Regions from separate parts of the Pullulanibacillus sp. KACC 23026 genome, predicted to be linked through region 2. Evidence: a T-box and tRNA genes for the amino acid it is inferred to sense, from the RefSeq annotation. Region 2 holds a T-box; the other holds one or more tRNA genes.
The links. The T-box of region 2 lies ahead of serS (serine--tRNA ligase). A T-box ahead of a tRNA ligase gene usually reads a tRNA of that ligase, here a tRNA-Ser.
Positions count from the first base shown of each region.

Region 1 (4,413 bases), 290 kb from region 2:
ATCATTTAATAAGCCGTTCCTTCATCAAGCTACATTTAATTCAAGACTCCGTACTACAGGAGGGCGGTACCTTTTACGTACACATAACCTCGAATTTAACCCCAAGCAACTGGAGCTCTTTGGAATGGAAGAGTTTATTAAAATAGTTAAGCATGAGCTCTGCCATTACCACCTTCATATAGAAGGAAGAGGGTATAAACATCAAGATATAGAATTTAAGACGTTGCTAAAGCAGGTTGGAGGAAGCCGTTACTGTCAATCTGTTCCTGGCAGCCGACGCCAATCAAAATGGATATACTTGTATACCTGTAAATCCTGTGCCCAGCCTTATCCTAGAAAGAGACAAATGGATGTGAAGCGTTATAGGTGCGGGAAATGCGGAGGCAGACTAAAGCTTCAATCTAAATTAAGAAGGGAAGAGGCCGATCAATCAAGCTGAAAACGTCAGAAATGTAGCGTCAATGAGGATGCCTGACTCAGAGAACAAGTAGAGGGGACACATCTAAATAAGAGGTAAAGGAATGCCCTTTGATCATTTGAGTCAATGAGTGTGAATGAAAGCTTATACTTCTAGACATATTAATAATAAATGGATAGGCATATGGGAGTTAAGTTGATTCCGTATCTCTGATGGTGATGAAGTTGTCATTGCCGCTCGAATTCAAAAGAGGATTAGGATCAAGATGGGAATGAATCAGATGATCATAACCTTGATCTATCAGACTTGAGCTATGATTCATCTGAATCACCATTGAGTATCTCTTTCTATAAAGGTTAAATAAAACAGGGGAGACAAGCGTTTCTAGCGAGTTTAGTGCAAGAATGTTAATAAGAACAGTCTTATGAGATAAGAGGCGTTGGATGAGTGGAGGCAAACCGCGCTAAACGCTATAGTTATGGACTACAAATGAGTAAATTTCCCTTTGCTAGCAAGGATGATCCTGGCTTGTTAAATAATGTCCAAAAAAAGTGTTGACGAATTAACTGGTGGTGTGTTAAATTATAAAAGTCGCATCAAGAGGGCTTGTTCATAAGAACAAACACCTTGAAAAAAAGTTTTTGAAAAAGATGTTGACACGAAAAAGCGGACGTGTTATTATATAACATGTCGCTGTCGAGAGACAGACTGATTAACTAACAAAAAGCATTTAAAGTTTAACGGTAAAAACCGCTGCCTTAAATGATTAACTGGTTGTCCTGATACATAACGCTTCTTAGTTTGAACGAGAAGAGGAAGGGACAGGAACCACGCTGAAATTTAAGAATAATTACGATTTATTAAAATTATTCCGCGGTAGCTCAGTGACGAGGTTTGCTTCTTAGAATAGACTGCGAGTTGTCCCGACGCATAACGCTTCTTGGTTTGAGCGAGAAGAGGAAGGGACAGGAACCACACTGAAATTCAAGAATAATTACGATTTATTAAAATTATTCCGCAGTAGCTCAGTGACGAGGTTTACTTCTTAGATAGACTGCGAGTTGTCCCGACGCATAACGCTTCTTAGTTTGAGCGAGAAGAGGAAGGGACAGGAACCACACTGAAATTTAAGAATAATTACGATTTATTAAAAATTATTCCGCAGTAGCTCAGTGACGAGGTTTACTTCTTAGAATAGACTGCGAGTTGTCCCGACGCATAACGCTTCTTAGTTTGAGCGAGAAGAGGAAGGGACAGGAACCACACTGAAATTTAAGAATAATTACGATTTATTAAAATTATTCCGCAGTAGCTCAGTGACGAGGTTTACTTCTTAGAATAGACTGCGAGTTGTCCCGACGCATAACGCTTCTTAGTTTGAGCGAGAAGAGGAAGGGACAGGGGCCACACTGAAATTTAAGAATAATTACGATTTATTAAAATTATTCCGCAGTAGCTCAGTGGTAGAGCAATCGGCTGTTAACCGATCGGTCGTAGGTTCGAGTCCTACCTGCGGAGCCATTTATGGAGAAGTACCCAAGTGGCTAAAGGGGCTCCCCTGCTAAGGGAGTAGACGGGTTAAACCGTGCGTGGGTTCAAATCCCACCTTCTCCGCCATGTAGTACAATGATATACGGCCCCTTGGTCAAGCGGTTAAGACACCGCCCTTTCACGGCGGTAACACGGGTTCGAATCCCGTAGGGGTCACCATTTACTTATTCATATTGGACCCGTGGTGTAGCGGTTAACATGCCTGCCTGTCACGCAGGAGATCGCCGGTTCGATCCCGGTCGGGTCCGCCATTTGTTGGCCCATAGCCAAGCGGTAAGGCAACGGATTTTGATTCCGTCATGCCCTGGTTCGAATCCAGGTGGGCCAGCCATTGCGAGCCATTAGCTCAGTCGGTAGAGCATCTGACTTTTAATCAGAGGGTCGAAGGTTCGAATCCTTCATGGCTCACCATTTTATTAAATATATTCAAGTGTTAATCGTGCTGCTTATGCGGTCGTGGCGGAATGGCAGACGCGCTAGCTTGAGGGGCTAGTGGGGGAGACCCCGTGGAGGTTCGAGTCCTCTCGACCGCACCATAAATAAATATGCGCCCTTAGCTCAATTGGATAGAGCGTCTGACTACGGATCAGAAGGTTGGGGATTCGAGTTCTCCAGGGCGCGCCATAATAATGCGGGTGTAGTTTAGTGGTAAAACAAGAGCCTTCCAAGCTCTGGTCGTGGGTTCGATTCCCATCACCCGCTCCATTTATTAATTTAATGGGCCTGTAGCTCAGCTGGTTAGAGCGCACGCCTGATAAGCGTGAGGTCGGTGGTTCGAGTCCACTCAGGCCCACCATTATATGAAATGTTGTTTTAAATGTTTCATAGTGGGTTATTCGCACATTGAAAACTAAACAAAAACCAAAAGCGCCAGTCAAAGTCATACTTTGAGTTTAACGCTAGGAATCAAACGAACATATTTTTTAAGGAGAACAGACCTCTTTTTAGAAGAGATCTGTTCTCGGCAAAAGCCAGCAGTGCTTTAACTGCACTTTTTTGAGAGTTTGATCCTGGCTCAGGACGAACGCTGGCGGCGTGCCTAATACATGCAAGTCGAGCGCGTGAAACTTCCAGATCCCTTCGGGGTGATGGTTGTGGATCGAGCGGCGGACGGGTGAGTAACACGTGGGCAACCTGCCTGTAAGACTGGGATAACTTCGGGAAACCGGAGCTAATACCGGATAATCGTTGACACTGCATGGTGTCAATGTAAAAGATGGTCCTGCCATCACTTACAGATGGGCCCGCGGCGCATTAGCTAGTTGGTGGGGTAATAGCCTACCAAGGCGACGATGCGTAGCCGACCTGAGAGGGTGATCGGCCACACTGGGACTGAGACACGGCCCAGACTCCTACGGGAGGCAGCAGTAGGGAATCTTCGGCAATGGACGAAAGTCTGACCGAGCAACGCCGCGTGAGCGATGAAGGTCTTCGGATCGTAAAGCTCTGTTGTCAGAGAAGAACAAGTGATAGAGGAAATGCTATCGCCTTGACGGTATCTGACCAGAAAGCCCCGGCTAACTACGTGCCAGCAGCCGCGGTAATACGTAGGGGGCAAGCGTTGTCCGGAATTATTGGGCGTAAAGCGCGCGCAGGCGGCTTCTTAAGTCTGATGTGAAAGCCCACGGCTCAACCGTGGAGGGTCATTGGAAACTGGGGAGCTTGAGTGCAGAAGAGGAGAGTGGAATTCCACGTGTAGCGGTGAAATGCGTAGATATGTGGAGGAACACCAGTGGCGAAAGCGGCTCTCTGGTCTGTAACTGACGCTGAGGCGCGAAAGCGTGGGGAGCAAACAGGATTAGATACCCTGGTAGTCCACGCCGTAAACGATGAGTGCTAGGTGTTGGAGGGGCCACCCTTCAGTGCTGACGTTAACACATTAAGCACTCCGCCTGGGGAGTACGGCCGCAAGGCTGAAACTCAAAGGAATTGACGGGGGCCCGCACAAGCAGTGGAGCATGTGGTTTAATTCGAAGCAACGCGAAGAACCTTACCAGGTCTTGACATCCTCTGACCACCCTAGAGATAGGGCTTTCCCCTTCGGGGGACAGAGTGACAGGTGGTGCATGGTTGTCGTCAGCTCGTGTCGTGAGATGTTGGGTTAAGTCCCGCAACGAGCGCAACCCTTGATCTTAGTTGCCAGCATTCAGTTGGGCACTCTAAGGTGACTGCCGGTGACAAACCGGAGGAAGGTGGGGATGACGTCAAATCATCATGCCCCTTATGACCTGGGCTACACACGTGCTACAATGGGTGGTACAAAGGGCAGCGAAACCGCGAGGTCGAGCGAATCCCATAAAGCCACTCTCAGTTCGGATTGCAGGCTGCAACTCGCCTGCATGAAGCCGGAATTGCTAGTAATCGCGGATCAGCATGCCGCGGTGAATACGTTCCCGGGCCTTGTACACACCGCCCGTCACACCACGAGAGTTTGTAACACCCGA
Region 1 is NZ_CP119107.1:4,497,905-4,502,317, reverse strand. Features, by position in the region: gene PU629_RS20910 (SprT family protein) at 1-439, shown strand, start outside; gene PU629_RS20905 (hypothetical protein) at 609-752, opposite strand; tRNA gene PU629_RS20900 (tRNA-Asn) at 1,865-1,939, shown strand; tRNA gene PU629_RS20895 (tRNA-Ser) at 1,945-2,035, shown strand; tRNA gene PU629_RS20890 (tRNA-Glu) at 2,054-2,128, shown strand; tRNA gene PU629_RS20885 (tRNA-Asp) at 2,145-2,220, shown strand; tRNA gene PU629_RS20880 (tRNA-Gln) at 2,226-2,300, shown strand; tRNA gene PU629_RS20875 (tRNA-Lys) at 2,305-2,380, shown strand; tRNA gene PU629_RS20870 (tRNA-Leu) at 2,420-2,505, shown strand; tRNA gene PU629_RS20865 (tRNA-Arg) at 2,517-2,593, shown strand; tRNA gene PU629_RS20860 (tRNA-Gly) at 2,601-2,674, shown strand; tRNA gene PU629_RS20855 (tRNA-Ile) at 2,689-2,765, shown strand; rRNA gene PU629_RS20850 (16S ribosomal RNA) at 2,962-4,413, shown strand, end outside.
Region 1: it encodes a tRNA-Ser, which carries the amino acid that the T-box ahead of serS (serine--tRNA ligase) is inferred to sense. The anticodon was not compared.

Region 2 (4,413 bases):
TTAATGCTAAAAAATAATAGTTAAACAATCATAAAAAGGGATTGTTTTTGAGGAGGACGAATAAATGGCACAAGTCGGTACAGATCGTGTTAAACGTGGAATGGCAGAAATGCAAAAAGGCGGCGTCATTATGGACGTTGTTAATGCTGAACAAGCAAAAATTGCGGAGGAAGCAGGCGCTGTTGCCGTCATGGCACTTGAACGCGTACCATCCGATATTCGAGCAGCAGGCGGCGTAGCCCGTATGGCAGACCCGCGCATCGTTGAGGAAGTTATGAATGCTGTTTCTATTCCAGTTATGGCCAAAGCTCGTATTGGTCATATTGTTGAAGCACGTGTCCTTGAGGCTATGGGTGTCGATTATATCGATGAGAGTGAAGTGCTAACACCGGCTGATGATGTTTATCATTTAGATAAAAAATCATACACTGTCCCTTTTGTTTGCGGTTGCCGCAACCTTGGTGAAGCAGCACGCCGAATTGGGGAAGGGGCTTCTATGCTTCGGACTAAAGGTGAACCAGGAACAGGAAATATTGTGGAAGCTGTTCGCCATCTTCGCATGGTTAATGCCGAAGTCCGTAAAGTTGTGACAATGTCATTAGATGAGCTCATGGTATTTGCTAAGGAAACGGGATCCCCTTATGAAATCTTACTTCAAATTCGTGAAGCGGGTCGTCTTCCAGTCGTTAACTTTGCAGCGGGCGGTGTCGCAACACCTGCTGATGCTGCTCTCATGATGGCATTAGGTGCTGATGGTGTGTTTGTTGGATCTGGTATTTTCAAATCAGATAACCCAGCGAAATTCGCTAAGTCCATTGTAGAAGCAACGACTCATTATGAAGACTATGCTTTAATTGCAGAGCTTTCAAAAGGGATTGGAACACCTATGAAGGGGCTTGAAATGTCAACATTAGCGCCAAGCGATCGCATGCAGGATCGAAGCCACTAATAAGTAAGCTCAAGAGATATCCAATTAGGATTTGGAAAAATTGTTCAAGCCTAATGAAATAGGTGACCCGTATAAAGAAGGATGATTAAAGATGTCTGTTAAAATTGGTGTTTTAGGCTTACAGGGAGCGGTTCGTGAACATGTTAGAGCTCTTGAAGCATCTGGTGCAGAAACAGTTATTGTAAAGCGTGACAATCAACTTGAAGGCTTAGATGGTCTTGTTATTCCTGGTGGTGAGAGCACGACCATGAGGAAGTTAATGGATCAATATAACTTGTTCGAAACGGTTAAAGACTTTGCAAAGAAAAACCCAATTTTTGGAACTTGTGCAGGTCTGATCCTAATGGCTGCTCGAATTGAAGGTCAAAAAGGTCCCCATCTTGCTTTAATGGATATTGATGTGCGCCGAAATGCCTTTGGTAGACAAGTTCAAAGCTTTGAAGCGGAATTAAAGGTTGAAGATGTAGCGGATGATTTTGTGGGCGTCTTTATTCGCGCTCCTTATATCTTAAGTGTTGGTTCTGATGTTCAAGTGTTGGCTAAATACGAGGATAAGATTGTAGCAGCGCGCCAAGGGAACTATTTAACAGCTGCTTTTCACCCTGAATTAACAGATGATTATCGGATGCATCAGTATTTTGTGAACATGGTTGAACAACAAAAGGCATAAGTCGCATAATATAAGAACATTGATCTGGTAGACAAGCTTGATTTTTTTAATAAAATCCTGTAAATTACTTTTTAACTAATACGTTTAAAAGCGATGATGGGAACTAGTAGTAATAAGGTTCTGTTACTAGAGAGGCGGTGGCTGGTGAAAACCGCTCAGAATCCATTATGAATCCATCCCTGAGTAAAGAGTGTCGAATGAACATTGAGTAGGCCTCTTCGGTCAATGGACCGTTATCCAGATGAGTGGTTAAACCCATTTCGGTTTAGCAATCAGGGTGGCAACGCGGAGTCCTCCGTCCCTTTTTTAGGGATGGGGGGCTTTTTTATTTTGAATCATTTTTTATGGAGGGACAATTATGTTGGACATTAAGTTAGTAAGAGAGCAGTTTGCAGAGGTACAGGAGAAGCTTTCTAAAAGAGGAGAAGACATCAGTGAACTGGCCAAGTTTCCTGAGTTAGATGATAAGAGACGGGAGCTCATCAAAGAAACGGAGGCTTTAAAGGCACGTCGGAATGAAGTGTCCCAAGAAGTCGCGCAAAAGAAACGCAATAAAGAAAATGCGGATGACCTTATTGTGGAAATGCGTGAAGTCGGTGACCGGATTAAGGAATTGGATACTCAGTTAAAAGCAGTTGAAGATGAGCTTCAACAGATCATGCTTACTATACCTAATATTCCTCATCCTAGTGTTCCAATTGGCGAGAGTGAGGACGACAATGTTGAGATACGTAAATGGGGCGATCTGCCTGCTTTTGATTTTGAACCAAAGCCTCATTGGGAAATAGCCGCTAATCTTGACATCTTAGATTTTGAACGAGCAGCTAAAGTAACCGGAAGCCGTTTTGTTTTTTATAAAGGGATGGGCGCCCGCCTTGAACGTGCTCTTATTAACTTTATGATGGATCTGCACTCCGATGAACATGGCTATACGGAAATGCTTCCACCTTACTTAGTTAATAGAGACAGCATGACAGGTACTGGTCAGCTCCCGAAATTTGAAGAGGATGCTTTCAAGATTCGCGAGGAGGATTATTTCCTAATACCGACAGCAGAAGTCCCTGTGACCAACTATCACCGTGATGAGATCTTAGACGGTGATCAATTACCGCTTGCGTTTACGGCTTACAGTGCTAACTTCCGTTCTGAGGCAGGCTCTGCAGGGCGAGATACAAGGGGATTAATCCGCCAGCATCAATTTAACAAAGTCGAGCTTGTAAGGTTAGTGAAACCAGAGGATTCCTATGACCAATTAGAAAAGCTGACAGGGCATGCTGAACATGTTCTTCAATTATTGGGATTGCCCTATCGAGTCTTGAGTATGTGTACCGCTGATCTCGGGTTTACAGCAGCGAAAAAGTACGATTTAGAAGTATGGATTCCGAGCTACGAGACCTATAGAGAAATTTCTTCTTGCAGTAACTTTGAGGATTTCCAGGCTCGCCGTGCTAATATTCGTTTTAGACGCGATCCAAAATCAAAACAAAAGCCAGAATTTGTTCACACATTGAATGGGTCAGGCTTAGCCATTGGCAGAACGGTTGCGGCTATTTTAGAAAATTATCAGCAAGCAGATGGAAGTGTCAAGATCCCAGAAGCGTTACAGCCCTATATGGGTGGAAAGACTGTCATTTCAAAATGGATCTAAAATAAAAAAGCAGTCCCAATTAGGGGCTGCTTTATCAGTTTAGTTATTAGAGTTTAGTTACATTAGAAGCTTGTGGTCCACGGCTTCCTTCAACGATTTCAAAACTGACTTCTTGGCCCTCTTCTAATGTTTTGAAGCCCTCTTCTTGGATAGCGGAATAGTGGACAAATACATCATTTCCGCCGTCAACTTCGATAAATCCGTAGCCTTTTTCTGCGTTAAACCATTTTACTTTACCGTTTTGCATGTAAAATCCTCCTAAAACCTGGCGCATTGTTGCGCTTTCGTAAGATCTAACCATTTACCACAATCATATAAGTACACGTATGAAACCAAAAACCCCCGACTAAAGCGGTGGAGGTAAAAACGTCCACACTTCAAAGCCGAAGGTCCTTCATTCTTACTTCCATGCTTATAGAGTTAGTAAAATGGTTAATTTTAATTTATCACACGATTTTGAATTTGTCAATAATGGTGAAAAAGTTCATGAACAATTCGTTTATAAGAATCAAAAAGAGCATGATCAGGAATACGCATCTGTAAAGCCGTTAAAATAGATGTATAATACCATCTTTGTTGGTCCTTTCCACGTGAAAAACGTTCCCAGACAGACTCTCCATGAGTTTTAATATCTGTTTGCAGGCTTCTTAAATTGTGCAGTTTATCGGCACAGGTGACGATACAGACCGACTTAGGAGCTGTTTTTAAAGAATCAATGGTCTGTTTTTTTCGCTCTTCCCAAGGCAAGCTCTTATTGGGTTCACTGCATCCCTTAACCATTTCTAAAATGTCTTCTCCGAATTGTTCCTGAATCATCTCTTCAGTCGTTTCAGTATCCTCTAGCGTATCATGGAGAAGACCGGCTATGACCAGTTCTTCTTCGCATCCTGTTTGTTCTAGTAGCATCGCAACACTAAAGGGATGAGTGATATAGGGGGTATCAGTCGCTTTTCTAACCTGCTTACGATGAGCACGTGCTGCAAAGGCAATCGCTTCGTCAATTAATGTTAATCCGCCCATAGGGAAAGCTCCTTTCCTTTTTCAAGTTAAAGTTTATCATATCTTTAAATAAGAAAAAACGCGCGAAATGCGCGTTTTTAAAGGTAAATGTCTTAATATCTCTGGTTGATTTTGGCTTATAAAAAA
Region 2 is NZ_CP119107.1:4,783,062-4,787,474, reverse strand. Features, by position in the region: gene pdxS (pyridoxal 5'-phosphate synthase lyase subunit PdxS) at 65-949, shown strand; gene pdxT (pyridoxal 5'-phosphate synthase glutaminase subunit PdxT) at 1,041-1,619, shown strand; T-box leader at 1,704-1,925, shown strand; gene serS (serine--tRNA ligase) at 1,978-3,267, shown strand; gene cspD (cold-shock protein CspD) at 3,314-3,514, opposite strand; gene PU629_RS22380 (HD domain-containing protein) at 3,733-4,287, opposite strand.